Regions from separate parts of the Lysinibacillus sp. NPDC093197 genome, predicted to be linked through region 1. Evidence: predicted binding sites of a transcription regulator. Region 1 holds the regulator's gene; the other holds the start of a gene.
What was found. The regulator LexA, encoded in region 1, represses DNA repair genes until DNA is damaged. The targets are predictions, from matches to a motif close to CGAACATATGTTCG.
Positions count from the first base shown of each region.

Region 2: recA (recombinase RecA) is a predicted target of LexA. The motif match lies at 6,569-6,582, and genes of this name have one in related genera.

Region 1 covers NZ_JBIVOH010000002.1:782,654-798,342, reverse strand. The annotation lists gene ACIP9G_RS09830 (DUF7305 domain-containing protein) at 1-536, shown strand, start outside; gene ACIP9G_RS09825 (VanW family protein) at 856-2,211, shown strand; gene ACIP9G_RS09820 (GspE/PulE family protein) at 2,230-3,900, shown strand; gene ACIP9G_RS09815 (type IV pilus twitching motility protein PilT) at 3,916-4,965, shown strand; gene ACIP9G_RS09810 (type II secretion system F family protein) at 4,962-6,167, shown strand; gene ACIP9G_RS09805 (prepilin-type N-terminal cleavage/methylation domain-containing protein) at 6,273-6,695, shown strand; gene pilM (type IV pilus biogenesis protein PilM) at 6,807-7,781, shown strand; gene ACIP9G_RS09795 (PilN domain-containing protein) at 7,781-8,374, shown strand; gene ACIP9G_RS09790 (potassium transporter) at 8,371-9,081, shown strand; gene ACIP9G_RS09785 (prepilin peptidase) at 9,140-9,892, shown strand; gene ACIP9G_RS09780 (gamma-glutamyl-gamma-aminobutyrate hydrolase family protein) at 9,905-10,627, shown strand; gene lexA (transcriptional repressor LexA) at 10,665-11,282, opposite strand; gene yneA (cell division suppressor protein YneA) at 11,458-11,772, shown strand; gene ACIP9G_RS09765 (YneB family resolvase-like protein) at 11,769-12,434, shown strand; gene ACIP9G_RS09760 (GNAT family N-acetyltransferase) at 12,521-13,042, opposite strand; gene ACIP9G_RS09755 (DUF896 domain-containing protein) at 13,226-13,459, shown strand; gene tkt (transketolase) at 13,680-15,674, shown strand.
Region 2 covers NZ_JBIVOH010000005.1:72,372-88,060, reverse strand. The annotation lists gene yfmF (EF-P 5-aminopentanol modification-associated protein YfmF) at 1-227, shown strand, start outside; gene yfmH (EF-P 5-aminopentanol modification-associated protein YfmH) at 224-1,522, shown strand; gene ymfI (elongation factor P 5-aminopentanone reductase) at 1,522-2,250, shown strand; gene ACIP9G_RS14445 (DUF3243 domain-containing protein) at 2,296-2,553, shown strand; gene ACIP9G_RS14440 (DUF3388 domain-containing protein) at 2,780-3,568, shown strand; gene ACIP9G_RS14435 (helix-turn-helix domain-containing protein) at 3,585-4,508, shown strand; gene pgsA (CDP-diacylglycerol--glycerol-3-phosphate 3-phosphatidyltransferase) at 4,557-5,135, shown strand; gene ACIP9G_RS14425 (competence/damage-inducible protein A) at 5,153-6,412, shown strand; gene recA (recombinase RecA) at 6,664-7,731, shown strand; gene rny (ribonuclease Y) at 8,467-10,026, shown strand; gene ACIP9G_RS14410 (YveK family protein) at 10,413-11,108, shown strand; gene ACIP9G_RS14405 (CpsD/CapB family tyrosine-protein kinase) at 11,182-11,844, shown strand; gene ACIP9G_RS14400 (tyrosine-protein phosphatase) at 11,885-12,640, shown strand; gene ACIP9G_RS14395 (glycosyltransferase family 4 protein) at 12,733-13,851, shown strand; gene ACIP9G_RS14390 (glycosyltransferase) at 13,913-15,094, shown strand; gene ACIP9G_RS14385 (hypothetical protein) at 15,091-15,689, shown strand, end outside.

The DNA of each region.
Region 1 (15,689 bases):
CAGATAAGAATTTATACATCGATAATTTTGCATTTAATGAACAGGGGAATTTTAACATAATAGGTTCAGGCAAACTGAACATTTATATAAAAGATAGTTTTAAATTTATGGGTAGTTCAACTATGAATAACAGTGGGAGTTTTGAAAACCTAAATTTATATTATAACGGGTCATCCAATATGGAGTTTGCTGGTGATTCTAGAACGAAGGCGTCTATTTACGTTAAAACTGCATCAATTAAGATTGATGGTTCAGGTAGCATACAAGGAAGTATTTATTCAGGTGGGCCAAGTATTTCAATAGGTGGGGGATCCTTTAATCATAATACGTATATTTATGCACCGAATGCTGAAGTGAAATTAAGTGGGTCAGGTACAGTGATTGGGGGGATAATGGCCTATAATGTGAAAAGTAGTGGTAATCCTACTGTTACTTATCAAAAGAATTCAAGTTCTGACATCACTTCTGGAGAAGAGATAAAGTATGAAGAAAATGATAATTTAACCATTTCTAATAGTATGCTTGAAGTAGATTAATAGGTGAAAATAATCGCTAAAAGTGAGGTACTCTGTTATTAATTTCATTAAGCAATTAAGGTCTGAACTCGAGATTATACGGGTTTTGGCCTTTTTTTCGTTTTGGCTAACCTATTATTCTCCTATTAATTATTAATTAATTGAATAATATAGCATAAAAAATGATGTCGGAATTCTGAAACATGCCAAAGTTTGGGTAAAAAGGTATATTCAAACGAGATACCTTTGTAGTATTATAAAAATATAGATATATAGTAACGATTTTAAATAATATAATAGACATTCATTTTTTCAATAAATTAGTAAAGGTTGTGAGGCTATGAAATTATATTTGAAGTTGGGTGCGATTATAGTAGGTTTAGTTGTGCTGTTAGCTTTATGGCTTCCGAATCTAATCATAGATCGTGCGCTAGCAAAAGGTGATGGCTCCACAATTGGAGGCGTTTTAGTAAAAGATTTAGAAGAGGATGCAATAGAGGTAGCTTTGCAAGAAGCTATTCGTGTTTGGCAAGATACGCCAATTACTGTAGAAGGTGCAGGTGTAACAACATCACTCGATCCAAAATTGTTAGTATTTGACGTCGCAAGTTCGGTGGCTGAATATCGCAATTTAACGGATAAGCCTTGGTTTGCCTTTTGGGAGGGAAAACGAACAGTTCATATTCCTTTACAAGTCATAGGGGACGAGCAACTGACAAAACAGCTTGAATCTATGGGGGTATGGGAGGCAGAAACAACTTTAAATGAAGTTATAGCGCAAGCATCTTATTTAAATAAACATAGCATTGAAGCAACCGTTGCAAATACGACTTCTATGGAAGCAGAGCGATTAGCATTATCAATCGAGCAAATACCGACAAATGCAAAAGGTGTTTTAGCACTAGTAAATACGTTAAATGACTACATTATCGCTCCGAATGAGCCGTTCTCCTTGATAAGCGTTATAGGAGAAAAGGCAGAGGAAGCCAATAGTGAAGGGTTAAATTTTGTAGCTTCTTTAATTTATCATACGGTACTGCAAACAGAATTTGAGATTTTAGAGCGCCATTCACAAGACAAAAAGATTGAGTATTTACAACAAGGTTTGGATGCAGCAGTCAATCGTGCATTAAATAAAGATTTGCAATTTATCAATGATGCCGATCAACCGAGTAAGTTAAAACTAATGATTGAAAACGACTCATTAAAAGTAGAATTATTAGCTCAAAACAAAGAAAAAGAAATTACCGTTCGTGTAAGTAAAGATAAAATCGTACAGCCGCGAATCATTACTCGCTATTCAAAAGATTTAGCCATTGGACAAGAAGAGATTATACAAAATGGACAAGAAGGTGTGCGAGTAGAAGTGTATCGATCGATAATGGAAAACGGTAGTTCTAGAGAAGAATTGGTGAGCCGTGATTACTACGCACCAATCAATAGAATTGTCGTTCAATCTTCAAGACAGCCTGCAGTAAGTGATGGTACAGGAGATACTTCAAATGATGCGGATTTACAGCTTGATTTAGATGGGGACGGATTAGCGGATTCGCCAGAACAACCTTCTAAAAATCCATCTACCAATAGTAACACTTCGAATACAAGTGGATCTTCAAATACAACATCGTCGAATGATCCGGAAATTGTTTATGGTTACTACGATAAAGGCGGTAATTTTGTACAAACAAGTCCGTAATGAGAGGAGCATATGCAAATGGCTGTAAGAACTGGGCGTAAGCGTTTAGGGGATTTACTTGTTGAATCGGGAGTTATTACGAATGAGCAGCTAGAGTATGCTCTTATGACTAAAACAAAAGAAGAAAAGTTAGGCGATTTTCTAATTAAAGAAAATATCTTAACAGAGCAACAATTAATTGAGGTGCTGGAGTTTCAATTAGGCATCCCACATATTCATTTAAATCAATACTCAATAAGCCCGGATTTACTTCAACTCGTTCCTGCGGAGCTAGCAAAACGTGCAAATATTATTCCGATTCGACGTGAGAAAAACAAGCTATTTATCGCGATGGCAGACCCGATGGATTATTTCGCAATCGAAGAAGTCCGCATGGCGACAGGCTGTCAAATCGAAACAAGTATAGCCGCAAAAGATGATTTATATCGAACACTTACGAAATATTATGATTTACAGGAATCAATGGAAGCGGCATTGCAAGATATTGGGGCAACTGCTGGAGAAACACAAGTAGAAATCGAACGTGAAGATTCACCGATTGTGCGACTCGTCAATCAAATTATTGCGAACGGTGTTGCGCAACGTGCGAGTGATATTCACTTTGACCCACAAGAAACGGATTTACGGGTTCGATATCGTGTAGACGGTGTGCTGAAAACTGAACGTTCTTTGCCTAAGCACATGCAAAGTATTGTACTTGCTCGTATTAAAATTATGGGCAACTTAAATATTACAGAAAATCGTATTCCACAAGATGGACGTATTAAAACAAATGTCAATTTCAAGCCAGTGGATATTCGACTTTCTACGCTACCAACTGTTTATGGAGAAAAAGTTGTCATGCGTATTTTGGATTTAAGCAATGTAGCGAATGCGATAGATCAGCTTGGCTTTACAGAGCGCAATGAAGCATTTTTCCGTAAAATGATTGCGCACCCGAATGGCATTATGCTCATTACTGGCCCTACTGGTTCAGGTAAGTCCTCTACATTGTACGCGGCTTTAAGTAACTTGAACGAAGAGGGCGTCAATATTATTACAGTAGAAGATCCTGTGGAGTATCAGCTCGATGGCATTAACCAAATTCAAGTGAAAGAAGAAGTTGGGTTAACATTTGCAACTGGATTACGCTCTATTTTGCGACAAGACCCAGATATAGTAATGATTGGGGAAATAAGAGATTTGGAAACTGCGCAAATTGCTGTGCGTGCCTCCTTAACAGGGCATCTAGTGTTAAGTACATTGCATACAAATAGTGCGGTGGAATCTATTTCTCGTTTGCAGGACATGGGGGTAGAGCCATTTTTACTATCTTCTTCATTAGTAGGTATTATGGCACAACGCTTAGTGCGTAAAGTATGTCGTGATTGTGGAGAAACCTATGCATTTACGAATCACGAACTAGAAATCATGCAGAAAAACGGCATTGAAGGGGTAACACATGGCAGACGTGGAAGGGGCTGTCCTTCATGCAATCAAACGGGGTATCGAGGGCGTATGGCCATCCATGAAATTTTACCAATCGATCGGACGATTAAAGATTTGATTTTAAATCGTAGTGGAGATAGTGCTATTCGCGACTATATGAAACAAGAAGGCTATTACACGTTACTAGTAGATGGATTGTTAAAAGTTGTTGAAGGACAAACGACTACTTCAGAAGTATTACGTGTAGCAAATGTAGACTAGGATGTGAACTGTATGATGACAACATCGAGAAATATAGAAGAGCTTTTAACACGTTCATTTGAGGAAAAGGCGTCAGACTTACATTTAACAAAGGGGATTCCACCTGTATATCGCATCCATGGTCAGTTGGAGCATTACGGGACTGAACCGCTTACTTCAGAAGAATTACAAACGATGGTGAAAGCTATTTTACCTGACCATAAACTCCAAGAATTTCATGATAAAGGTGAAACGGATTTTAACTATTCATTGCCCGGGAAATGTCGCTTTCGTGTAAACGCCTATCATCAGCGAAATGAAATGACAATCGCGGCACGTTTAATTGAAGCAAAAATTCCGTCCATTGAATCGTTAAATATGCCTCAGGTGTTGTATCAGCTAGCTGAAAAACCACAAGGACTTATTTTAGTAACAGGTCCAACAGGTTCTGGGAAATCGACGACACTAGCTGCGATGATTGACTACATTAATGAAACGAAAGCAAAGCATATTATTACACTTGAAGACCCAATTGAGTATTTACATACACATAAAAAGTCGGTCATCAATCAACGAGAAGTAGGTGTGGATACACAAAGCTTTGCCAATGGTTTACGTGCTGCGCTACGTCAGGACCCTGACATGATATTAGTCGGTGAGATGCGTGACTATGAAACGATTTCAACAGCCATTACAGCCGCTGAAACAGGTCACTTAGTGATGGCGACATTGCATACAAGTAGTGCACCAACGACGATTGATCGTATTATTGATGTCTTTCCACCACATCAGCAAGGTCAAATTCGTGTGCAGTTAGCGAATGTATTAGTAGGGATTATTTCACAGCGTTTATTTATTCGAAAAGATGCAAAGGGGCGAATTGCAGCAACGGAAATATTAGTACAGGCACCGTCTATTGCTAACTTAATCCGCAATGAAAAGGTACACCAAATCCCAAGTGTAATGCAGACAAGCCGTGCGCTTGGTATGCACACATTGGAGTCATCCATGCAGCAGCTAATTGCAATGGGGAAAATTTCGTTGGAGGATGCAAGACCATATATGAATGCGGGTGAGTATCAGTGACCGTTTTTCGCTACAGCGGACGTACTAAAACTGGTACACACAAAAAAGGAATTATTGATGCAGTCAATAAAAAGGCAGCACTCGAAAAATTACGCACGCAAGGCATTAATGCGCGAGAACTGGAAGAGTCGAAAAGTCTTTTGCATAAAGAATTAAATCTCGGCGGTAAAGTGAAGCATCAAGATTTCGTTATTTACTGCCGTCAATATGCAACACTCATTCGCGCTGGGGTGTCAATCGTTGAAGCAACACATATTTTAGGTGTGCAAACGAAAAGTAAGCCACTAAAAAAGGCTTTGGAGCAAGTAGAAGAGGACATCCGTAGCGGTACTTCATTTTCAGATGCTGCGGCAAAGCATCCAAAAGTTTTTCCAGTGATGTTCGTTAATATGATGCGTTCTGGAGAGGCGACAGGTAATGTAGATGACACTTTAGAGCGGCTAGCAGGTACGTTAGAAAAGCAATTTAAAATTAAGAAAAAAGTGCAATCGGCATTAACTTATCCAGCTATTTTATCGGTGCTGACAATAGCAGTAGGGATGTTTTTAATGATCTTTATCGTCCCAACATTTATGGCAACTTTTGAGGATATGGATTTAGAAATGCCACTATTAACGGTTATTGTTGTCAGCGTGTCAGATTGGTTAGTTAAATTTTGGTATATAGTGATTGGCATGTTCTTGTTAGCAGTCATCCTGTTTAGGTATTTTTATAACCATAATAAGCTCTTTCATTACAATGTAAATTATGTGTTATTACGAATCCCTGTATTTGGCGTTTTAATGCAAAAAAATGTAATTGCTCGGATGACAAGAACATTATCCTCCTTGTTTAGTAGTGCAGTGCCAATATTACATGCACTCACGATTGTTGAAAAAGTTGTAGGCAATCCAGTTGTAGGAAAGGTTGTTTTAGAGGCACGCGAAAATCTTGAAAAGGGTGGCACATTATCAGAGCCATTAGAAAAAAGCTGGCTATTTCCACCTTTAGTAACGCAAATGACATCGATCGGCGAAACAACAGGTTCGCTCGATTATATGTTAGAAAAAATAGCCGATTTCTATGAGGACGAAGTCGATCGCTCAGTCGATACATTAAAATCGTTAATCGAACCATTAATGATACTCGTTTTAGCAGGAGTAGTTGGTGTAATCGTAGCAGCAATCTTCCTACCGATGTTCGCACTCTATGAAAGTATGTAAACAATTGATGATTTAAAGGAGGTGATGTAGAAAATAACTAGCGTCGTTACGGGTGTACGTGTTTTCGCACTAATTATAAAAACATTATTAAAGGAGGAACACACCATGTTCAAAAAATTACTGAACAAAAAACTATTAAAAAACCAAAAAGGTTTAACACTTATTGAGTTACTAGCTGTAATCGTGATTTTAGCGATCGTAGCAGCCATTGCGATTCCTGCTATAGGGAATATTATTAACAATTCACGTGATAAAGCGACAGTGTCTGAAGCATTAAATTATATTTCTGGTGCTAAATTAGCGAAAATAGATGATGTTTGTGGAGAATCAGATAAAGCATGTACAGACAAGACAACAGATATTAATAAGTATATAGAGGGAATAGAAGGTACATTTACAATTCAATTAAATGGTAATAATTGGGAAATAACTTGGAGTGAATTAGAGATTAAAGATACTACAAAATATCCTTTTAACAAAACAGGTACATTTACAGAAACAGCATTAAAAAATAGTTTAGATAAATAGAATTAACCCTCCCAACTCACTCAGAAGCGTAGCCAATACTGCGCTTCTGGTTGGGAAATGGATGGTTAATGTTTAGACACTTCATTCAGTCAAAAGGAGGCATCTTTTCACATGTTTAAAAAGAAAAAAAATTCGCATGTGTCGATTGAAATTAAGGATTATGTTTTGCGTGCGCTTGTGGCAAAAGGTGCTGATCCATCGCAGTGGAAGGGCTATGAGTTGCCATTGGCGCAAGGAATAGTCGAAGGTTCAATAATCAATGATGAAATCGTATTGTTTGAGATGATGAAAAATCATGTTGCCAAATGGGCAGGCAAGAAGCAAAATGCTCGTATTTTTGTACCGGATACATCCGTGTTGCTAAAGAGCTTTGAGCATCCGCATAATGTTGAATCAAAAGAGTTAAAAAGCTACGCTGAAATGGAGCTTGGGCAAACGATTCATTTACCATTTCATGAGCCACTTATAGATGTTTATGATCCAACACCGAATGATGGACAAGCGATGTTATTTGCGGCTCCATCAGAAGAAGTAAATAAAACAATCGGGATGTTGCTCGATGCTTCGCTAGAACCGCAAGCTGCCGATATTCGAGCGTTATGTAATATTCGTCTATTAGAGCATATGCAATTACTAGAAATAGACAAAACATATTTAATAGCAGATTGGTCTATAAACGAATTGTCGATTAGTATTTATTCGTACGGTCAACTAGAGTTTTTACGCTATCAATCGTTTGAAACAAACTTAGCAAAATGGCAACCAAAAGAGCAGGAAGAGTTTAATTACTCTTTCCATTTAATAGATGATCAAGATAATTATCAATTGACACTAACGGATCAAATTCTTGAAATTGATCGTATTATGAACTTTTTTAAATTCTCGTTACATAAAGGTGAGAAAAGTGTAGATGATATTTTCCTTTTAGGTGATAATCCTTTATTGCCTACGATTACTGAGTTTCTAAGTAATAATTTCACGACGCCCATTACGGTGTTGAATGATGCCATGGTACAAAAATCATTCCCTCAATTTTCTGAGAAGTTTGCGAGTCTAATAGGGCTGGCTTTGAAGGAGGTACACTGATGGTACCTGAAATTAACCTCTTACCGAATTTAGAAAAACAGAAATCAGCACCAATACTCTTATATATATTAATTATTGTACTCGTTGGTATCGTTTTAGCATTCATGATAATCCAATATTTCCAGGCGAGAGGCGAGATTACGAAATTAAATGCACAGGAAATAGAGTTGACGTCACAGCAAGAGCAGCTACAAATAGAATTAGATGGTATACGAAATATGAATGCAGGGTCACTTGAGCAATCGGTTCAATTTGTCAATCATGTAGCTTACCCTGTGACACCATTAATAGATGAGACGCAAGCATTATTACCAGAGCAGACGTATTTACGGAATTATAAATTTGGTGAAACAAATATAGAAATTACCGCTGATTTTGAAACGATGTCAGCTATTTCAAACTATCTTGATAAACTAAACGTAAGCCCTTATTTCACTGATATTCAAGTTGGAACAATAGAAAATTTTGAGTTATCGATTGGGGAGCAGAGCGAAGTAAATTTGAAGGATAAATATCAGGAATTACCGCGTTATTCGGTAACCATTACGTTGGCAATTGATTTTATTTATTTGGCTGGAGGTAGAGAATCATGACAAGCAGCAAAAACTCAGCGATTCTTCTGCTTACCGCATTAGTCGCAGCATTGTTATTTGCACTCTATTACTACTTATTAACTCCTAAATTGGAAGAGGTAGAAGCGAAGGAACGAGACGTTAGTGCACTTCAACAAGAAATTGCATCAATTCAAGAGCAAATTGCTGCATTAGATATGGTACAGCAATCACATGGTGTAAGTGTGCTTTCTTTGCGAAAAAAAGTGCCTCAAACACGTGCCATTGAAGGCGTTATTCGAAATATCGAAGAAATAGAAGCAGTAACAGGAACACGGGTTGAAGCTGTAGAATTTAATAATTATGATTCACTCGTGATGGATTCTTCGATTATTGACCCAAACTCACCAGCAAATGAGGAGCAAGCGGTCACAGCACAACAACCTACTGAAAATAGCGAGCAAGCAGATAGTGAAGAAGGGGATAATGCATTACCAACGTCTACTATTGCTAAAGAATCATTACCAGCAGAATTGAAATTAGTGACGTTTAGTATTGATGTTGTTGCTATAGATACGAAGGCAATGCTTGAATTTTTAAAGGAAATTGAAAAAATTGAACGTGTGATGAAAATCGACACATTAGATATTACATTAACTGGGGAAGAGGCCGTATTCGAGGAGGATGCAGATTCATCCATTAAAGCTACCGTTCAGGTAACAACCTTCTATTATGAAGGAGAACAATGAAGTAAAGGCGCGCATACTCCAATGTATGGGCGCTATGTTAGTTTAGGAGGCAATAAAAATGGAAATGGCTTATACAATACTAGTATTTGTATTTGGACTAGTTTTTGGATCGTTTTTTAATGTTGTAGGCTTACGTGTGCCGCTAAAGGAGTCAATTGTTAAGCCGCCTTCTCATTGTACGAGCTGTCAAAGACAATTAACGGCAATTGATTTAGTGCCCGTTTTGTCCTATGTTTTTTTAGCAGGTAAATGTCGCAGCTGTGGACAAAAAATTTCGTGGATTTATCCACTAATGGAGTTGTTAACAGGTGTATTATTCGCCTTTTCATATTGGCAATTGGGCTTTAGTGAAGAGTTTATCGTAGCGATATTATTAATTTCATTATTAGTAATCCTTGTCGTATCGGACTTTGCATATATGCTTATTCCTGATAAAGTGCTTTTGTTTTTTTTGCCATTATTAGCTATTGGACGTATGCTATCGCCATTAACGCCTTGGTGGGATAGTATCGTAGGTGCCGTCGTTGGCTTTGGCATATTATATGGTATCGCTGTTGTATCACGTGGTGGTATGGGCGGTGGCGATATTAAATTATTCTTTTTACTTGGACTTGTACTTGGTACAATAAATACATTATTGACATTATTTGTAGCGGCGGTAATTGGTATGATTGTCGGGATAATCGTGCTCAAAGTACGGCAACAAGGTCGAAAAACGCCGATTCCTTTTGGACCATCCATTGCTTTAGCTGCAATTATCGTGTATTTCTATGGGGATGTCATAATTGATTGGTATGTAGGATTATGGTAAGGGGGTATATGGATGAAACCGATTATTGGTATTACAGCATTTGCAGAGGACGATTTATCGTCAAGATTGAATGTAGCCTATAGTAAAAGTGTCATTGAGGCTGGTGGCATTCCACTTATTATTCCACTAGGGGTAGAGGAAGATGTAGCACAAATTTTATCGTTGACGGACGGCTTATTATTATCTGGTGGTCATGATGTGCATCCATTTGAATTTGGAGCGGAGCCTCTACCGAAGCTAGGACAAATACATCCAGAACGAGATAAGGTGGAACTTGCCTTAATTCATGCGGCTTTTACAAGGAAAATGCCAATTTTGGGGATTTGCCGTGGCATGCAAATACTTAATGTTGCGTTAGGTGGAACTTTATACCAAGATATTGATAGCGAATATCATAGTAGTAAGCTGTTAAAGCATACGCAACAAGCAGCTCGGGGTGTTGCTACACATTATGTACAAATTACGCCAGATACGTTGTTAAAATCAATTATCGAGGAAGAAAAAATTGCTGTGAATTCATTTCACCATCAAGCTGTAAATGTATTAGCAGAGAAGCTAATCGTTGCAGCGAAATCGAGTGATGGTCTAGTTGAAGCGTTCGTGCACGAAGACTATCCGTTTTGTTTAGCAGTGCAGTGGCACCCAGAAGAACAAGCAGTTGTAGGGGATTTAGCTGCACAGAAGCTTTTTACAGCCTTTACTGAGGAGAGCTTAAAATATAAAAGAGAAGCATGAGTGCTTCTCTTTTTTGTTTGATAAGTATGAGAATGCATTAGTGTACACGGCGATATAAGCCGACTACTTGTCCTAAAATTGAAACTTGGTCTACAATAATCGGTTCCATTGTAGCGTTTTCTGGCTGTAAGCGGAAATGATTTTTTTCTTTGAAGAAGCGTTTAACTGTTGCTTCATCTTCTTCTGTCATTGCAACGACAATATCACCATTATCAGCTGTTGCTTTTTGCTTAACGATGACTAAATCACCATCAAAAATACCCGCCTCGATCATCGATTCACCCATGATTTCTAACATAAATAGTTGATCTTCACTTGTACCGTAAATATCAGGTAATGGGAAATATTCGTCGATATTTTCGATGGCAGTAATCGGTGATCCAGCTGTTACCTTACCAACAAGCGGTACATGGATGACGCTTTGCTTTTGAATTGAATCTTCTGGCTCTAAAATTTCAATGGCACGTGGCTTAGTAGGGTCTCGTCGAATAAAGCCCTTTTGCTCTAAACGAGCTAAATGTCCATGAACCGTTGAGCTTGATGCAAGTCCAACTGCTTCCCCAATCTCACGTACAGATGGCGGATACCCTTTTGCACGTACTTCTTCTTTGATAAACGCTAGTATATCCTCTTGTCTTTTCGAAACTTTTTTCATGATTGCTCACCTCTTTTTTTATATCATTCTTCTTACTATCTTCTTACTAGATAGTATAGCAGAATGCGAACACTTATGCAAACATAGGTTCGAAAAGTGTTTGACAAAAACGTCTGTTCGCTTTATCATAAGAACATACATTCCGAACAAACATTCTTAAAAGGGGATATGATGAATGAATTGGTTTAAAAAAAATACACATATTTCAATTTTATTAGGCGCATTTTTACTATTTGCAGGTTATCTTGTTATAACTGATCCTGGAGACATTACTTACACTGAAATTTATATCGAACATGGCGATAGCTTATGGTCGTTAGCTGAGCAATACCGTGGTAAAATGGGTATGGACGACTGGATAAAACTTGTGAAAGCCGAGAACGAATTACATAGCGTAAAAATAGTTGCTGGAAAATCACTCGTTATACCAGTAGTGGGTGACAATCAGACACCCACCAATTCAATTGAAATTGCGAGAAGTGAAAGATGATGAATAAACAACGAACGGCTGTAATTTACTGCCGTGTGAGCACCGAAAAAGAGACACAAAGTTCTTCATTGGAGCGTCAACAAGAAGAATTACTTCGTTATGCTAAGGAACAAAACTACGATGTGAAAAATGTTTTTTTGGATAAGCATAGTGGGTATGATGTTGAGCGCGAAGGATTACTTGAAATGCTCGATTATATTAAAGAAAAAGAGATACACGCATTATTTGTGCAAGATGAAACGCGTTTAGGGCGTGGTAATGCACGAATGGCTGTACTTCATTTATTGCAAAAAACGGAAACAGATGTTTTTTCCATGCGTGATGCAGGGCCTGTACAATTGAATGAGATGGATACGATGTTGCTCGAAATTTTAGCTATTGTTGAGGAATATCAACGTAAAATCCATAATGCGAAAATTCGTCGTGGTATGCGCCGTGCAGTAGAAAATGGCTATCGTCCTGAACATAACCTTTCCAATCGTGGTAATCCAAATGGTCAGGAGCGTAAGGAAGTGCCTATAGAAGAAATTGTGAAGCTACGAAATCGGGGCTTTACCTATGAGGAAATTGCTACGACACTAAGAGGTCTTGGCTTCGATGTAAGTAAGGCAACCGTACATAGGCGTTATCAAGAACATCAAGAAAGGTTAGCGGGCAATTAATTTGCCCTGCTAATCTTTTTTCATGTTTAAAAACACTCCTGATTGGAAAATAAGCTGTCCAAGTAGGTAGGAGGGCAAGATTAATTTCATGTTAAAGCTACCCATTCCTCTTGCAAAATAGCGTAATAGTATTCATCCCACCAACCGTCACCATATGGTATGCATTTTTTAAAAAATCCTTCACGTTGCATACCGATTTTTTCCATCACTCGGTAGGAGGCAATATTTTCAGGCTGGCATGTAGCGATAATTCTATGAAGCTTCATTTTCGTAAACCCGTAATCCAATAGGGCGTGCGCTGCTTCTGAAGCATAGCCTTGACGATAATATGCAGGATTCAACACCCATCCAATTTCATATGTATGTTCGCCAAAGTAGGGATGGAAAACTAGATGACCAATGACTTGTTGCTGATCATGTAAAACAATAGCAAAATGTTGTGCTTGCTCACCGCTATTATCTGTTATAAATTTTTGTACCTGTTCTACAGTTAAAACACCTTCTGGCATATAGTGCATCACCGATTTATCAGACATATAACTATAAACAGCTTGCAAATCTTGTTCTTCAAATTTTCGGATATGTAATCGTTGTGTTGTGATGTTCACCTTATTTCCTCCAATAAAGTATAAATTTTTTCCTTGTATAATTAGTTATACACGACTAACATCTGGAAGTCATGTAAATTATGGCTAAGAAGTGTTTTTAAGGGTTGGTATAACTGCATTTTAAGGGAAACCATGCTATACTTTGCATACTGAAGTGATAAAGGTATTGAAAGGTGTGTAACAATGTTATCAAAAGAAAAAATTAATCGAATTAATGAATTAGCAGCAAAAGCAAAAGCGGGCAACTTAACAGAGGAAGAAGCGAAAGAGCGTACTTCTCTTCGCAAAGAATATTTAGATACATTTAGAGCGTCAATGCGCGATACGATTGAAAATGTTAAAGTTGTCGATGAAGAAGGTAATGACGTTACACCTGAGAAGGTAAAACAAGCGAAAAAAAATAAATTTTTAAATTAATATGTCACATTTAATCCAGTACTAGAACATTTGGATTTTCTATTGTTATAGCTGGATAATATTCATCATTCAATTCTTACATTTTAAATGGCAAGTTACAAAATGATGATAAAGTATGACATAAATCTTAAATAGTATAACAAAAGCATTGTTTTCTAGGACAATGTTGACTAAACTGTAGTAGAACAATATATAGGACGAGAAAGGATGTCACAACATAATGACTCAACATGCGGATCAACTAGCGATTAATGCTATCCGAACATTGTCAATTGATGCAATTGAAAAAGCAAATTCAGGTCACCCAGGCTTACCGATGGGGGCAGCGCCAATGGCTTATACGCTTTGGACAAAACAACTTCGCCACAATCCGGCTAATCCAAAGTGGTATAACCGCGATCGTTTCGTACTTTCAGCAGGTCACGGCTCTATGCTTTTATATAGCCTACTTCACCTTGGAGGTTACGGCCTTCCAATGGAAGAAATTCAAAACTTCCGTCAATGGGATTCATTAACTCCAGGACATCCAGAATACGGTCATACTGTTGGAGTAGAGGCAACTACAGGTCCTCTTGGACAAGGTATTGCCATGTCAGTTGGTATGGCAATGGCAGAGAGTCATTTAGCTGCTACTTATAATAAACCAGGACATGATATTGTCGATCACTATACATTTGCACTTTGTGGCGATGGCGACTTAATGGAAGGTGTTGCAGCTGAAGCGATTTCATTAGCTGGTCACTTAAAACTTGAAAAATTAATCGTATTATACGATTCAAACGATATTTCATTAGATGGTGATTTAGAAAAATCATTCTCTGAAAACGTACAAAAACGCTTTGAGTCATATGGCTGGAACTATTTAAAAGTTGCTGATGGCACAGAAGTAGAAGCTGTTAACAAAGCAATCGAGGAAGCGAAAAAATCTACTGGCAAGCCAACACTTATTGAAGTGAAAACAGTAATTGGTTTCGGTTCTCCAAACAAGTCAGGTAAATCTGATTCTCACGGTGCTCCACTAGGTACTGATGAAGTTGTATTAACAAAAGCAGCATACGAATGGGCGCATGAACCATTCCAAATTCCTGCTGAAGTATATGATACGTTCAATGCAGCTGCTGAAGTGCAAGGTGCACAATCAGAAGCGGCTTGGAATACGAAATTTGAAGCATACAAAGCTGAGTTCCCTGAATTAGCAACTCAATTCGAAAATGCTATGAATGGTAAGTTACCAGAAGATTTTGCAGCAGAATTGCCAGTATATGAAGCAGGTAAATCTGTAGCAACACGTTCTTCTTCAGGTGATGCTATTAATGCGATTGCGAAGAAAACTCCATCATTCTTTGGTGGTTCAGCTGACCTTGCAGGCTCGAACAAAACGACGATGAAAGGCGCAGGCGATTTCTCAGCAGACGATTATGCTGGTCGCAATATTTGGTTCGGTGTGCGTGAATTTGCAATGGGCGCAGCAATGAACGGTATGGCTCTTCACGGTGGTCTAAACGTCTTTGGTGGTACATTCTTCGTATTCTCAGATTACGTACGTCCGGCTGTTCGTCTTTCTGCATTAATGGGTCTTCCTGTAACATATGTATTCACACATGACTCAATCGCTGTAGGGGAAGATGGCCCAACACATGAACCTATCGAACATTTAGCTTCATTACGTGCAATGCCAAATCTTTCTGTTGTACGTCCAGCAGATGCAAATGAATCTGCAGTTGCATGGGAGCTTGCTGTATCTTCTGAAAACACACCAACTGTATTAGTATTATCTCGTCAAAACTTACCAGTGCTTGACGCGTCAATTGAAACAGTTCGCGAAGGTGTTACAAAAGGTGCTTACACTGTATCACCTGCTTCTAAAGAAGTAGCAGATGCAATTATAATTGCAACAGGTTCTGAAGTTTCACTTGCTATCGAAGCACAAAAAGCATTAAAAGCTGATGGTATGGATGTAGCAGTTGTGTCAATGCCGTCAATGGATCGCTTCGAAAAACAAGATGCAGCTTATAAAGAATCAGTTCTTCCAAAAGCTGTGACTAAACGTCTTGCAATCGAAATGGGTGCATCATTCGGTTGGCATAAATACACTGGCTTTGAAGGAGACGTTCTTGCTATCGACAAGTTCGGCGCTTCTGCACCAGGTGAATTAGTAATGGAAAAATACGGTTTCACAGTAGAAAATGTTGTAACGAAAGTAAAAGCGCTATAAGATTTGGCTATAATA
Region 2 (15,689 bases), on a different contig from region 1:
AACAAACAAAGGCGATGTTAACAAATCAGTTAAAAGAATCCCTTGATTCAGCGCGTGGTCAAATCGAAATTTTTGACCAATATAAAGATTTGCCTGAGGAGTTCTCTGTAGAAGCATGGGCAAATAAATGGCGAGCTGTAACGAAAGAAGATGTAATTGAAATGGCGAAGCAAGTGCAGTTAGAAGCGGTCTATTTCTTATCAGGAAAGGAGCAAGCTGCACAATGAAAACAATTGAATTCAAACAATTAGATGAAACACTTTACTATGAAAAATTAGAAAACGGCTTAGATGTATATATCTTGCCGAAAAAAGGCTTTTCAAAAACTTTTGTCACGTTCACAACGAAGTACGGCTCAGTAGATCGTACATTTGTACCGCTTGGTGAATCGGAAAGTATTACAGTGCCAGATGGAATCGCACACTTTTTAGAGCATAAAATGTTTGAAAAAGAAGATGGAGATGTATTCCAGAAATTTAGTGAATATGGTGCTTCAGCCAATGCATTTACTTCCTTCACTCGAACTGCATATTTATTTTCATCAACAGATAATATATATAAAAGCACAGAAACATTATTAAATTTTGTCCAAGAACCTTACTTTACAGAAGCTACTGTTAACAAGGAAAAGGGCATTATTGGCCAGGAAATTACAATGTATGATGACCAACCAGATTGGCGTCTATACTTTGGTACGATTGAAAATATGTATCATAATCACCCTGTGAAAATTGATATTGCGGGAACAATCGAATCAATTGACGGCATTACGGCTGACCATTTATACACGTGCTACAATACGTTTTATCATCCGTCTAATATGTTGTTATTTGCTATAGGTGCTGTCGAGCCAGAAGAAATGATGGCGTTCATTCGCGAAAACCAAGGTAAAAAAGAGTTTCCAGAGCCTACACCAATACAACGCTTCTTTGATGAAGAGCCAACAGATGTTGCCATTAAAGACCGTACATTACACATGGATGTTCAAAAGCCTAAGGTCTATATAGGTTTAAAAGCTCGAGAAACGGATTTGTCTGGTCGGGAAATGTTAAAACATGAGCTATCAGTACAAATTGCTTTAGAACTTATTTTTGGTCGCACTTCTAATTTTTATGAACGTGTGTATGATGAAGGTTTGATTGATGAATCGTACGCATTTGACTTTACTTTAGAAAATGGGTTTGGCTTTGCGTTAATTGGTTCAGATTCAACAGAACCAGATGCATTGGAAAAAGCGATTAAAGCTGAATTGGAAAAATACGAAAAAAACGCGCAATTTGCAAGTGAAGATTTAGAGCGCATTAAGCGTAAAAAAATAGGCTTTTTCTTACGTGCATTAAATTCAATTGAATTTATTGCAAACCAATTTACGCGTTACTCGTTTAATGATATGAATTTGTTTGATGTAGTGCCTGTCTTAGAAGAATTAACAATTGAAGATTTAACGCAAGCGTTTGCTTCTATTCAAGGAGAGTCTCAACAAACTGTGTTTAAAGTTTTACCAACAGAGAAGGGCGCCTAGTGAAAAAGTTTGCCCTTATATTAGGTGCATCAGGTGAGATCGGTCGTGCTATTTGCCACAGTTTGGCAGAGGACGGCTGGTCTCTCTATGTGCATTATTCAAACAATGAGCAAATGGCTCAAACATTATGTGAAACGCTTGTAAGTCGTTTTCCTGCTCAGGAATTTATGCTTGTACAAGGTGATTTTACAAAAATAACAGCGGCGCAAGCGTTAGCTTCCCAAATATTTAGTGTACAGGCAATTGTTTTTGCTAATGGTCAAGCGCATTATTCATTGCTAGAAGACACTACGGTAGAAGATATGGATGCATTATGGCGTGTTCATGTGCAAAATCCAATGCATTTAACGGCTTTATTATCCTCAAAACTCCGTACCCATGATGTGAGCTATGTGCTTTTTATCGGCTCTATTTGGGGCGAGGCAGGTTCCGCAGGTGAGGCACTTTATGCAACGGTGAAAGGCGCGCAGCATGCTTTTGTGAAGTCCTACGCCAAAGAAGCTGCATTGTCTCGCATTCGTGTGAATGCTATTGCGCCAGGCTTTATTAATACTTCGATGAATAGCCATTTAAGTGAAGAGGAATTGCAATATATTTTGGACGATATTCCTTTAGGAGCGGTCGGTCAAACAACGGATGTAGCGGAAATGGTTCGTTTCTACTTATCCGGCAAAGCAGACTATGTGACAGGACAAATAATTCGATTAAATGGTGGCTGGTACATATAATATTTCTTTTTGCACATACTACATGTGTAAAGGAGGAGGAAACATATGACCATTTTAGAAAACTGGCAAAAATGGACATCTTTTTTAGGACAAAACGTAATGCAAGCTGAATCAAGCGGTATGCCAAAGAAAATGATTCAACAGGCTGCTGTCCAAATTGGTGAGTATTTAGCGACTAATGTCGATCCTAAAAATGAACAAGAGCGAGTGCTGTCGGATTTATGGGGCGTTGCCTCTGATGATGAAAAACATGCATTGGCGAATTGTGTCGTAAAACTTGTGCAAAATAAACATGTGCAATAAAAAAAGAGGAGAGCTAATCTCCTCTTTTTTCTATTAAAAATCGATAATATTGCGGAAAAGGGAACGTATGTAAGTCTATTTCCAATACTACCAAAAAAAATTAGTAAGAAATTAAAAATAACGCTATAATTCCATGTATTCTAACTTTCCATTACATAAAAAATCAGCTATGATGGAACTTATAAAAGATTTTTTACGTTAACTAATAGGAAGGGAACGAGTGTGTTTGAGCGATTGGTACTTTGAATATGAAATTCAGGTGAATCGCCCTGGATTATTAGGAGATATTGCTTCACTTTTAGGGATGCTTCGAGTCAATATTATATCAATTAATGGTGTCGATGAAGATCGACGTGGTATGTTAGTGCATACAGACAATGATGAAGCAATTGAGCGTTTTCGTACAATTGTTTCGACAATGGAACATATCCACGTTACTAAATTTCGACAACCTAAACTCCGTGATCGTTTAGCTATCAGGCATGGTCATTATATTCCACGAGATGCAGACGAAAAAAATACCTTCCGCTTTGTACGAGATGAACTAGGTATTTTAGTGGACTTTATGGCAGAACTCTTTAAAAAAGAAGGTCATAAGCTCATTGGAATACGTGGGATGCCTCGGGTTGGTAAAACAGAATCTATTGTTGCGGCAAGTGTTTGTGCCAATAAAAAATGGATTTTCTTATCGTCTACAATGATTAAGCAAACTATTCGTAATAAGCTCGCCGGCGATGAATTCAGTGACAATAATATTTTTATATTGGACGGTATTGTTACAAGGCGTTCCGAGGACGAGCGACATTTGCAATTAGTACGTGAAATGATGAATATGCCTTCTATTAAAGTAGTAGAGCATCCTGATATGTTTGTTCAGCATTCTGAATATAAGATTGAGGATTTTGATTATATCATTGAACTACGTCATCACCCTGATGAAGAAATTACTTATGAAATAATGGAAAAAAATCATATGATGTCCGAATCCGATTCATTTGGAGGATTTAATTTTTAATTTGATATTAAAGTAGGTGTTATTAGTGGCAGAATTAGGTACTCGACTGAAAGAGGCGAGACTGTCTAAAGGCTACAGCTTAGACGATTTACAAGAAATAACGAAAATTCAAAAACGTTATTTAGTAGGGATTGAAGAAGGCAATTATTCAATTATGCCAGGTTCGTTTTATGTACGAGCATTCATTAAACAATATGCTGAGGCTGTTGGGTTAAATCCAGAGGAAATTTTAGAAACGTATAAAAACGAATTGCCAGGCACAAAGAACGACCAAGTTAGCCAATCGATGACTCAAACTTCAACTAGAAGAAAAGTTTCAAAAAGCCCTTCAAATAAAATGATGGAGGCTATGCCAAAAGTCATTGTTGCTTTATTTATTATCGTTATTATTGTTGCAATTTGGGTTCTTTTACAATCAAAAAGTAAAACTGGAACAAATGAATATGATGATACGACGCCAGTGGTGGAGTACGATAAAAAACCAAAACCAATTGATAGTGAAAAAGACAAAGCGGAAGAAGATAAAAAGGCTCAAGCTAATAAAGATAAAGATTCGACAGATGAAACAAAAGATGAAACACCAGATGAAAGTAAAACTGAAGAAGATGTTAAGCAAGCGATTTCAGCAGGCACAATCGAAGCAGATGGCGCTACAACTTCTTACACGTTAACAGGTGCTGAAACATTTAAAATACGCATTGAAGTATCAGGTCCTACATTTATTGGTATTCGCGACCAACAGCAACAGGAATTACTAGCAGATACGCGTGTTTATAACGCAGGTGAAGTTGTTGAGTTTGATGCAACAGCGCAAAACTATGCTCGTATTCGTTTAGGCAATTCAACTCAAGCTAAGGTTTATATTAATGACGAACTTTTAACGTACGCACAGCAAATCGTAACGCAAAATATTGTCGTCAATTTCAATAAAGAACAGTAGTCATCCTAATGATGACTACTTTCTTTCATCATGAAAGGTGTTAGAAAAATGAACATTCCAAATAAAATTACCATTTCACGTATCTTACTTATTCCGTTCTTTGTAATTGTTATGATGTTTGATTTCGGCTGGGGAACAATGAACTTATTTAGTGCAGAAATGCCAGTCCATCATTTTGTAGGAGCTCTTATTTTTATTATTGCATCAACGACGGATTGGGTAGATGGTTACTATGCGAGAAAGTATGATCTTGTAACGACGTTTGGTAAATTTTTAGATCCTTTAGCGGATAAATTACTTGTCTCTGCAGCGTTTATTTTAATGGTAGAGCTTGGTATGGCACCGGCTTGGGTGATTATTGTTATTATTAGCCGTGAATTTGCGGTAACTGGTTTACGTTTAATTCTTGCAGGTGGTGGAGAAGTCGTAGCGGCGAATCAGCTTGGTAAGATTAAAACATGGGCACAAATTGTAGCTATTGCAGCTGCTCTTTTACACAATACAATTTTTGTGATTTTCGGTATCCCATTTGATACAATAATGCTATATATAGCATTGTTCTTTACACTATGGTCTGGATGGGATTATTTCTATCTAAATCGACGTGTATTACTTGAGTCTAAATAAGAAAGGTCTTGTGAATCATGAATGCTGAAATCCTTGCAGTTGGCTCAGAGTTATTACTTGGACAGATTTCAAACACAAATGCAAAGTTTATTTCTAATCAGCTTTCTGAGTTAGGAATTAATGTGTTTTATCATACCGTTGTTGGCGATAATTCAAAACGGTTAGAGGAAGCAATAAGCATAGCGGAATCGCGCGCTGATCTTATCATTTTTTCAGGTGGTTTAGGCCCTACAAAGGATGATTTAACGAAGGAAACAATTGCTCGTCATCTTGGGCTAGATCTTGTAATCGATCAAGTTGCATTGTCATACATTGAGCAATTTTTTGCTAAACGAGGCATCTCAATGACGGAAAATAACCGCAAGCAGGCGCTTGTATTAGCAGGTAGCGAGGTGCTAGCTAATCATCATGGTATGGCACCAGGGATGATTTTGACAAAGGATAAGCGTACCTACATTTTACTTCCTGGACCTCCAAAAGAACTGGAGCCGATGTTCCAATTTGAAGCGAAGCCAAAGCTTGGTACAATGCTAAATGATGGCGGAGTCATAGTGTCTCATGTAATGCGCTTTTATGGCATTGGAGAAGCTGAGTTAGAAGTGCGTGTACAAGATATTTTAGATACACAAACAAATCCGACAGTTGCACCACTAGCTGCTGATGGAGAAGTAACTTTACGTGTAACAGCAAAGGCGCAATCAGAGCAGGAAGCCCAACAGCTTATTGCTGATAAAGTGGCGGAGATTCGTGCTATTGTAGGAGACTTCCAATATGGCATAAATGATGATTCACTTGCCTCGAAAACGGTAGAAATATTGCAAGATAATAAATTAACGATTTCTGCAGCAGAAAGCTTAACAGCAGGTTTATTTCAATCAGAGCTAGCAGAGATTCCAGGCGTAGGCAATATTCTTATAGGAGGCGTAGTGACCTATACAGAAGATGCCAAGGTAAAGCAGCTAGGTATTGACCAACAATTATTAGATACTTATGGTATCGTCAGCAGTGAATGTGCTGCAGCAATGGCTAGTGCAGTGCGTGAAAAATTTGGTACGAATATTGGTATTGGGTTAACGGGAGCGGCTGGTCCTACTGCACATGACCATCAGCCAGTTGGAACGGTATGGATTGGAATTGCTATAGGCGACGAAGAGCCAATAACATATTTACTGCATTTATCAGGTATGCGCAATACAAATCGTTTACGTGCGGTTAAATTTACATTTCATTATTTAATGCAACAATTAGAAGAACGAGGATATATGAAACGATTTTAATTTGCTAATTGGTTTAGTAAGGTAGAACCCTAGCTAAAGCAATGCATAGGCTCGAAAAAAATTGGGCGCAATTACGACTGGAGTGTAATTGCTAATAGTTGAAAATGGGAATTTGGATAGGAAAAACTTATCCAAATTTTTATTTTGGATTAAAATCGAATAAATGTTCGCTTTTTTCTTGCGTGTTCTCAAAAAAACAAGTATAGTAGAGATAGACAATAACAGTGAACAGTTTTGAAGGAGGAAAAATAATGAGTGATCGTAAAGCAGCCTTAGAACAGGCGTTAAAACAAATTGAGAAGAATTTCGGTAAAGGCTCTATCATGAAGCTAGGCGAAAAAACAGATTTAGAAATTGCTACATCTTCTAGTGGTTCACTAGCACTTGATGCCGCATTAGGCATAGGTGGATACCCACGTGGACGTATTATTGAAGTATATGGTCCAGAATCATCAGGTAAAACAACAGTTGCACTACATGCCATTGCGGAAGTACAAGCAAAGGGTGGACAAGCAGCATTTATTGACGCTGAGCATGCGTTAGATCCGATTTATGCTCAAAAATTAGGCGTAAATATCGATGAACTTTTATTATCACAACCAGATACTGGTGAGCAAGCGCTTGAAATTGCAGAAGCGTTAGTGCGTAGTGGCGCTATTGATATTATCGTTATTGACTCTGTTGCAGCGCTAGTACCGAAAGCTGAAATTGAAGGCGATATGGGTGACTCTCACGTTGGTTTACAAGCTCGTTTAATGTCTCAAGCATTACGTAAGCTTTCAGGCGCTATCAATAAATCAAAAACTATCGCTATTTTCATTAACCAAATTCGTGAAAAAATTGGTGTTATGTTCGGTAATCCAGAAACGACACCTGGTGGTCGTGCGCTTAAATTCTACAGCTCAGTACGTTTAGAAGTTCGTCGTGCAGAAGCAATCAAACAAGGTAATGATATTATGGGTAACCGTACGAAAATTAAAATTGTTAAAAACAAAGTGGCACCACCATTCCGTACAGCTGAGGTTGATATTATGTACGGTGAAGGGATCTCAAAAGAGGGCGAAACAGTCGATTTAGGTGTAGAATTAGACATCGTTCAAAAAAGTGGATCTTGGTACGCTTATGGTGATGAGCGTCTAGGCCAAGGACGTGAAAATGCAAAACAATATTTAAAAGAAAATCCTGCTGTTTTAGAAGAAATTGCAAATAAAATTCGTTCTTCTTACGGAATTGCCGCAACACAGTATACAATTGCTGCACATGATGACGAGGAAATGGATGAAGAGCTAATGCTTCTTCTTGAAGATGAAAAAAAATAAATATTGTTCTCACTTCTAAAGGAATGAGAATGCTTAAGATGCGACAAAATGCATCAAGAAGTTCACTCTAGTTACATTTTAATAAGTTGGTTAGAGCACACGTCGGCGACTTCTGCTGTAACGCATAGTACGTAAGACGAACAATCTACGCTAGTGAGGGTTGAGGCTTACAGAAGTGCTGTGCAGAAAGCGTGCGCCTACAAAGGAAATCAATCAACATAGCAATTCGCTTCACTCTAAATCGTTCTTACTCATAAGAAGTAAGAACGATTTTTTTGTTAGTTTAATAGAATGTAGCGATACTGGAATTGATAGATAGCTAACGTAAATTATAGATATAGTTATGAGTGCAATAGGGTATAAAATTTTTGATTGGACAGCTGACAAAGAGACGATATGTTCATTTGTCAAAGAAAGTTAAAATAATTGTATTAAGATGACGGTAATTGTGGTAATAATTGTATTGTAACCATCATCCTGATAAAAAGATTATTCATCGAAGAAGGCATTTTATCTAGCTCAAAAGTAACAGTTAATATATCCATCTAATGGATATGACTTACTTTTTTTGTTACTGATAGGCGAACAGATGCCCGTCTATCCTTGACAGAGCCTGAGGCTAGCTATACAATTAAATATGTATAATTTCTGAATTATGACTTTAAAATAGGCAGTACATTTTTTGTATGCGCCGACTGAAACTGTATTACCCAAATAGCAAGAGGAGGTGTTCATATGGATGGAATTACTATCATCTCCGCTTTGCTTGGACTCATCGTTGGTGCCGCTGTTAGCTATATCTACATGAAAAAAGTGAATGACTCAAAAATCACTGGTGCTAAACATGTCGCTGAAACAATCGTTGAAGAAGGAAAACGAGAGGCGGAGGCATTAAAGAAAGAAGCACTACTTGAAGCCAAAGATGAAACTCACAAATTTCGTACTGAAGCAGAAAATGACATTCGTGACCGTCGTTTAGAACTTCAAAAACAAGAGAACCGTTTATTGCAAAGAGAAGAGAATCTTGATCGCAAGGATGATGCTCTGAATAAGAGAGAAGCCAGCTTAGAGCGTAAGGAACAAGCTCTAGCTGAAAGACAACAGCATATTGAACAGATGGAAAGCAAAGTGGACGAGCTTGTTGCAGCGCAAAAAACAGAACTAGAGCGCATTTCTGCATTAACAAGAGATGAAGCTAAGACTATTATCTTAAGTGAAGTAGAGAAAGAGCTAGCGACTGATATTGCTGTAATGACGAAGGAATCTGAAATGCGTGTGAAAGAGGAATCTGATAAAAAGGCACGTGAAATTTTATCATTGGCACTGCAACGCTTTGCTGCAGACCACGTTGCAGAAACAACAGTCTCTGTTGTGAACTTGCCAAATGATGAAATGAAAGGTCGTATTATTGGTAGAGAGGGTCGTAATATCCGTACACTCGAAACTTTAACAGGAATCGATTTAATTATTGATGATACTCCAGAAGCAGTAATTTTATCTGGGTTTGATCCAATTCGTCGTGAAACGGCTCGACTTGCACTTGAAAAGCTGGTACAGGATGGTCGTATTCACCCTGCTCGCATCGAAGAAATGGTTGAGAAATCTCGTCGAGAGGTGGATGAACAAATTCGTGAAACAGGGGAACAAACGACATTTGAAATCGGCATTCACAATCTACATCCAGACTTAATGAAGATTTTGGGCCGCATGAAATACCGTACAAGCTACGGGCAAAACGTCCTAAAACATTCAGTGGAGGTTGCACATTTGGCAGGTTTACTAGCTGCTGAGCTTGGTGAAGATGTAGCGTTAGCTCGTCGTGCAGGCCTATTGCATGATATAGGTAAAGCAATCGACCATGAAGTTGAAGGAAGCCATGTTGAAATTGGCGTGGAATTAGCTACGAAATATAAAGAACATCCTGTTGTTATTAATAGTATTGCTTCTCACCATGGTGATACAGAAGCGACATCTGTTATTGCAGTATTAGTAGCTGCAGCAGACGCATTATCAGCAGCACGTCCAGGTGCTCGTAGTGAGACACTGGAAAACTATATTCGCAGACTAGAAAAATTAGAAGAGATTTCTGAAAGCTATGATGGTGTTGAAAAATCATATGCTATCCAAGCAGGTCGTGAAATCCGAATTATTGTTCAACCAGAAAAAATTGACGATTTAGCATCTCATCGTCTTGCACGTGATATTCGTAAGCGTATTGAAGAAGAACTAGATTATCCAGGTCATATTAAAGTAACCGTTATTCGCGAAACTCGTGCAGTGGAGTATGCAAAATAATAAAATAAGAGGCTCCTCTTGATTTTGATCAAGAGGAGCCTCTTTTTATTTGGTTAGGAATACAAGATTGTATTTAGCACGTATTTGAATGAAAAACACTTAGATTAGATGATTATAACCTTATGCAAATTGTTAGATGTGAAATGAATATATCGGTTTTAGTAAGAAGCGTTTCCTGAAAATTGGATTCGCTTTTTGTTTTTGAAAAGCCTCATATTAATAATAGAAGATATAAGCTTATGTAACATCTATGTCTCTTTATCGACCATGAATAAAAGGGAGATATCAATAATATAATAGGCCATAAAACTTTTTGAATAAAACTTTTTAATGTAACTAGTGGATATAGATTAGCTAGCATATGTTATGTCAAGGGGTGAAGGTCGTTGCAAGAAACTATCACATTACAAGATGTATTGAAAATAGTGCGAAAGCAATTGCTCTATATTATCAGTTTTGCGCTTTTCTTAGCATTAGTCACTGCGTTTCTTAGTTACTTTATCATAAAGCCAACGTATGAGGCGCAGACCCAGCTTTTAGTAAATCAAAAAAATACCGATCAAGCTCTGTTAGGGGTACAGCAAGTAGAAACAAATCTACGCTTAATTAATACGTACAATGTTATTATTCAAAGTCCCGCTATTTTATCAAAAGTGATTAGCCAACTTAATTTAAATAGTACACCTGAAAAATTAAAGGAACAGATTACTGTATCCAACGCCAGTAATTCTCAAGTTGTCAATATTGCTGTCCGCGATAAAAAGCCCGAAATGGCAGTCGATATTGCCAATACTGTAGCAGGTGTATTTCAAGAGGAAATTCAAGTGTTAATGACAATCGACAATATTAATATTTTGTCCGTAGCGAAATTGGATGACAAACCTGAGCCTGTAGCACCAAACAAAAATTTATATATTGTGGCGGCTGCAATGATTGGATTTATTATAAGCGCTGGCATTGCGTTATTGATAGAGTGCTTGGATACAACAGTTAAGACAGAGCAAGATATTGAAGAAACCATTGGGTTACCAATTATTGGGATAATAAGTAAAATAACTAGTGCGAGCTATAAAAACATATGATTGAATCCCGTTACATAAGGAGGGAGTAACTGTGTTTCTTCAAAAAAGAGCCAATAAAAAAAAACTAGGAAAAATGGGCAGGAAGCTTGTGACAGTCGGCAATAGTAATTCCATCGTTTCTGAGCAATTTCGTACAATACGAACAAACATTACATTCGCAATGCCAGATCAAGACATCAAAACAATTTTAGTAACTTCAGCGACGCCAGGTGAAGGGAAATCAACAAATGTAGCCAATTTAGGCGTTGTATTTGCACAAGAAGGGAAAAAAATATTAATTGTAGATGCTGATTTACGGAAGCCCACAATGCATTATACGTTTCGATTACAAAATATAAGAGGTCTTTCAAATTTACTGACAAGACAATATGAAATGTCAGAAGTTTTAAATAGTACAGATATTCCTAATCTTTTTGTTATGACGAGTGGACCAATTCCACCTAATCCCGCTGAGTTACTTTCTTCAAAAACAATGGATAGTATTATGACGCAACTAATAGGAGACTTTGACATCATTATTTTTGATGCACCACCACTGTTATCTGTAACCGATGCACAAGTTTTATCTAATAAATGCCAAGGAACACTACTAATTGTGAATAGTGGTGTAGTGGAAAATGCAAGTGTACTTAAAGCGAAATTAAGTCTTGAAGCATCAAAGGCGAATATTTTAGGCGTAGTTTTAAACAATTACAAATTACCTCTCGGCGAATATTATGATCAATATTACCGATAGTGATTGGGCGTAGATAGGGAAGTGAAACGTAGTGATAGATATGCACAGTCATATTTTAGTAAATGTCGATGACGGTCCCGAAACAGTAGAAGAGACATTCAGATTATTTGAACAGGCTATTATGGAAGGTATTACAGCAATTATTTCTACTTCACATGCGCTACACCCTAAACATAATGTCCATGTTCATGTAGTACATGAACAAATTGCACAATTACAACAGGAAATTGACAGACGTAACATGCCACTAACACTTTATCCAGGACATGAGGTGAGATTGGCAGGGAATATTTTGGAGCTTTATAAGAAAGATCAGCTTCTCACATTAGCACATTCAAATTATTTGTTACTTGAGCTTCCATCGGGTTTCATTCCCACATATACACGAACAATCATTTACAACTTGTTGACAGCAGGTATAACGCCAATCATTGCTCATCCAGAACGAAATAAAGCGATAGCAGAAAATCCAAGTCGCTTAGAAAACCTCATACGTGACGGTGCACTTGCACAAATGACTGCAGGAAGTTTAGCTGGTTTGTTTGGCAAGTCCATTCAACAGCTTTCTTTGAAATTAGTTCGATCGAACCTTGTCCATACATATGGTTCGGATGTGCATAATTTAAAAACACGCCCATTCTTATTTGAAAAAGGTCTGAGATTTTTGGAAAAGCAAAAAGAATTGGATGCGGTGGATGCCTTTTTAGAAAATAATATACGAATCATCAATAATCAGCCTTTTATCGTATATGAGCCAGAAAATAACTTCACAAAAAGACGGTGGAAGTTATTTTGAATGGAGCTGCTTATAAAAGCTAAAGAGAGCAAGTAGTACGTAAAGATGCTGGCACGATAGTAGATATTAAACATATAAGGGGACAGTTTGGGATGAGAGTCGTTTTTATGAGAAGTAATCCAATTTCTCCAGATCCGAGAGTTGAAAAAGAAGTGGACAGCCTTAGAAAAAATGACTGGCATGTTCAAATTTTAGCATGGGATAGAGATAGTAAATATAACGCAAAAGTAGAATTTTTGAAGCGAGCTCATACAATTAAAATTACAAGGTTTGGCATCCCTGCTACATTTGGTGGAGGATTTAAAAAAAATTTCTTTCCACTATTGCGCTTTCAGCTAAAGCTATTCCAATGGCTACTTCAAAATAAAAATACGTATGATATTATTCATGCTTGTGATTTTGATACAGCATTTGTAGGTACAGTATGTGCGAAAATACTCCGTAAAAAAGTCATTTATGATATGTTTGATTCCGTTACTGCCCCTTTCCATGGACCTGCAATAATAGGGAAAATAGTTGAAAAAATTGATAGAGCACTATTAAATAGTGTGGATGCTGTCATTATTTGTACAGAAAAGCGAAGAGGGCAAATAGCTAAAGCATCACCGAAAAAAATTGAGGTTATTTATAATACTCCACTGCATGTGGATTTAAAATATGATTTAAATTTGAATCACGATAAAGTAAAAATTGTCTATGTCGGCATACTGGCAAATGAAAGGCTCATTAAGGAACTAGTTGAAATCGTAAAAAATAATCCACACTACGAATTGCATATTGGTGGATTTGGCGAGTATGCAGACGAATTGGCACAAATGGCACTGCAATATGACAACATACTTTTTTACGGAAAAATCCCATATGAAAAAACATTAGCATTAGAAAAAAGTTGTGATATTATGACCGCCATTTATGATCCTGAAGTTTCCAACCATTATTACGCAGCCCCAAATAAATTTTATGAGGCACTGATGCTTGGCAAGCCATTAATTATGGTAAAAAACACAGGCATGTCTGAAGTAGTGGCAGAAAATGACCTAGGTGAGCTAATTGATTTTAATCAAGAAAGTCTACAAAAAGGTATTGAAAAGCTAATAGAGCGTAAAAAAGAATGGCCAGAAATTTCACGTAAAATGAAGCTGTTATATGAGGAACAGTATAGCTGGAATGAGATGGAGAAACGCATTATTACATTATACAGCAATTTATAGCAGTAGAAGCTATTTGAAAATTTTACAGTAATATTGGGTTTCTAGGGGGTCTTGGGAAGAGATGAAGATATTATTTGTTGCGCAAAATTTTCAGATGGGCGGTATACAAAAAGCTTTAATTAATACATTGAAAGAAGTGTGTGTCGATAAGCAATATGAAATAGATGTGTTTACATTCGGTAAAGGCGAACTCATAAAGGACATCCCCTCTAATGTGCAGGTCAATATTGGAGGTTTACTATTACAGCTAATTGCTACCCCGTTTTATATAGTGAAACAGAGAAAGAACTTGTGGCATATCCTCTTACGAATACTATGTATGTTGATCGTACGCGTGATTGGTTCAAACAATTTTTATACATTACTTTTTAAAATGCATCGCCATCAAAAACAATATCATATTGCTATTTCTTATTTTAATGATGCACCAAATAGTTACTTTAACCAAGGCACGAATTTGTTTGTAGATAAATTTGTAAGAGCGGATAAAAAGTTTGCGTGGATACATACAGATCCATTAAGGGCGAACTTTAATTACGAAATATGTGTTAAAACCTATCAGAATTTCGATAGATTAATATGTGTTTCTGAAGCATGTAAGCAAAACTTGGTTAATTTTCTCCCCCAATATCAACATAAAATACAAGTAGTCTATAATTTTTTCCCAATAGCAGAAATAAAAGAACTAGCAATGCAATATCCACCATTTGAAAAAGGAACATTGGATTTATTATCTGTTGGGCGAATGGATAATGCTACTAAAAGGTTCGATCTCATTCCACACATATGTAAGCTTTTAAAGGAATCTTCTAACAATCATTTTCATTGGCGAATTATAGGTGATGGGCCTGATTTACTTTTTAATAAACAATTAGCGCTTGAATTAGGTGTAGAAGATGTAGTTGAATTTGTCGGTGAATGTCATAATCCGTATCCGTTTATTAAACAGAGCGATGTTTTAATATTAACTTCAGCGTATGAAGGGTATCCGATGGTAGTAGGGGAGGCATTAATATTAGCAACACCAGTTATTACCACAAATTTTGCAGCAGCAGGTGAGCAAATACACGATGGTTGCAACGGTTTGATAACAAATGGACATGTAGAAGATCTGTATGCCGTCATTGCCAATGTAATCAACAATGGCGATCGTCTCCAGAAGATGAAAAAATATATTGAAGAAAATCGCTATACAAATCGAAAAGCACAAGAGCAATTAGTATTGGAGTTTGATCGAAAATGAAATTAAAAAATAAAAATTTCAGTATTTGGATCTGTGTTATTTCCAGTATATTTGTCGTGTTAAAAATGTATACAGGTAGTAATCTATTTCTTTTTATCTTTATTAGTTTAGTAATTACGGCAATGTTGTTGGATAAACAACAACATCGAATTGATTATTTACTGTTTTTTATTTCATGGGTGTATGTTATTAAGTTCGATTTAACGAGCTATTCACTGTTTGTTGTACTTAGTTTTGTTTATATTGTTTTAAGTGTCATGACACTGTTTATGCAAAACAAAGGGATTTCAACACAGCTTGTCATCACCTATGTTCTTTTTGTATGTTTTGCTGTCCTGGCAACGGTGTTTAATAGCGGTAATGTTATCGAAGTGTTGGGCTTTGTATTAAATTATAGTGTGATCTTTTTTGCTGTTCTGTTCATCGATTCAAATACTTATTTTAGAAGATATACGTATGTGTATGCAATAGGCTTACTAATTGCTGCAATCGTTCGCTGGATAAGTTTTTCTGTTCAATCGATTGACAGCTTCATTGAGTCAATGACAATTGTCAATACAGTTAAGACGACAAGTGCCATTAATACAAGGTTTAC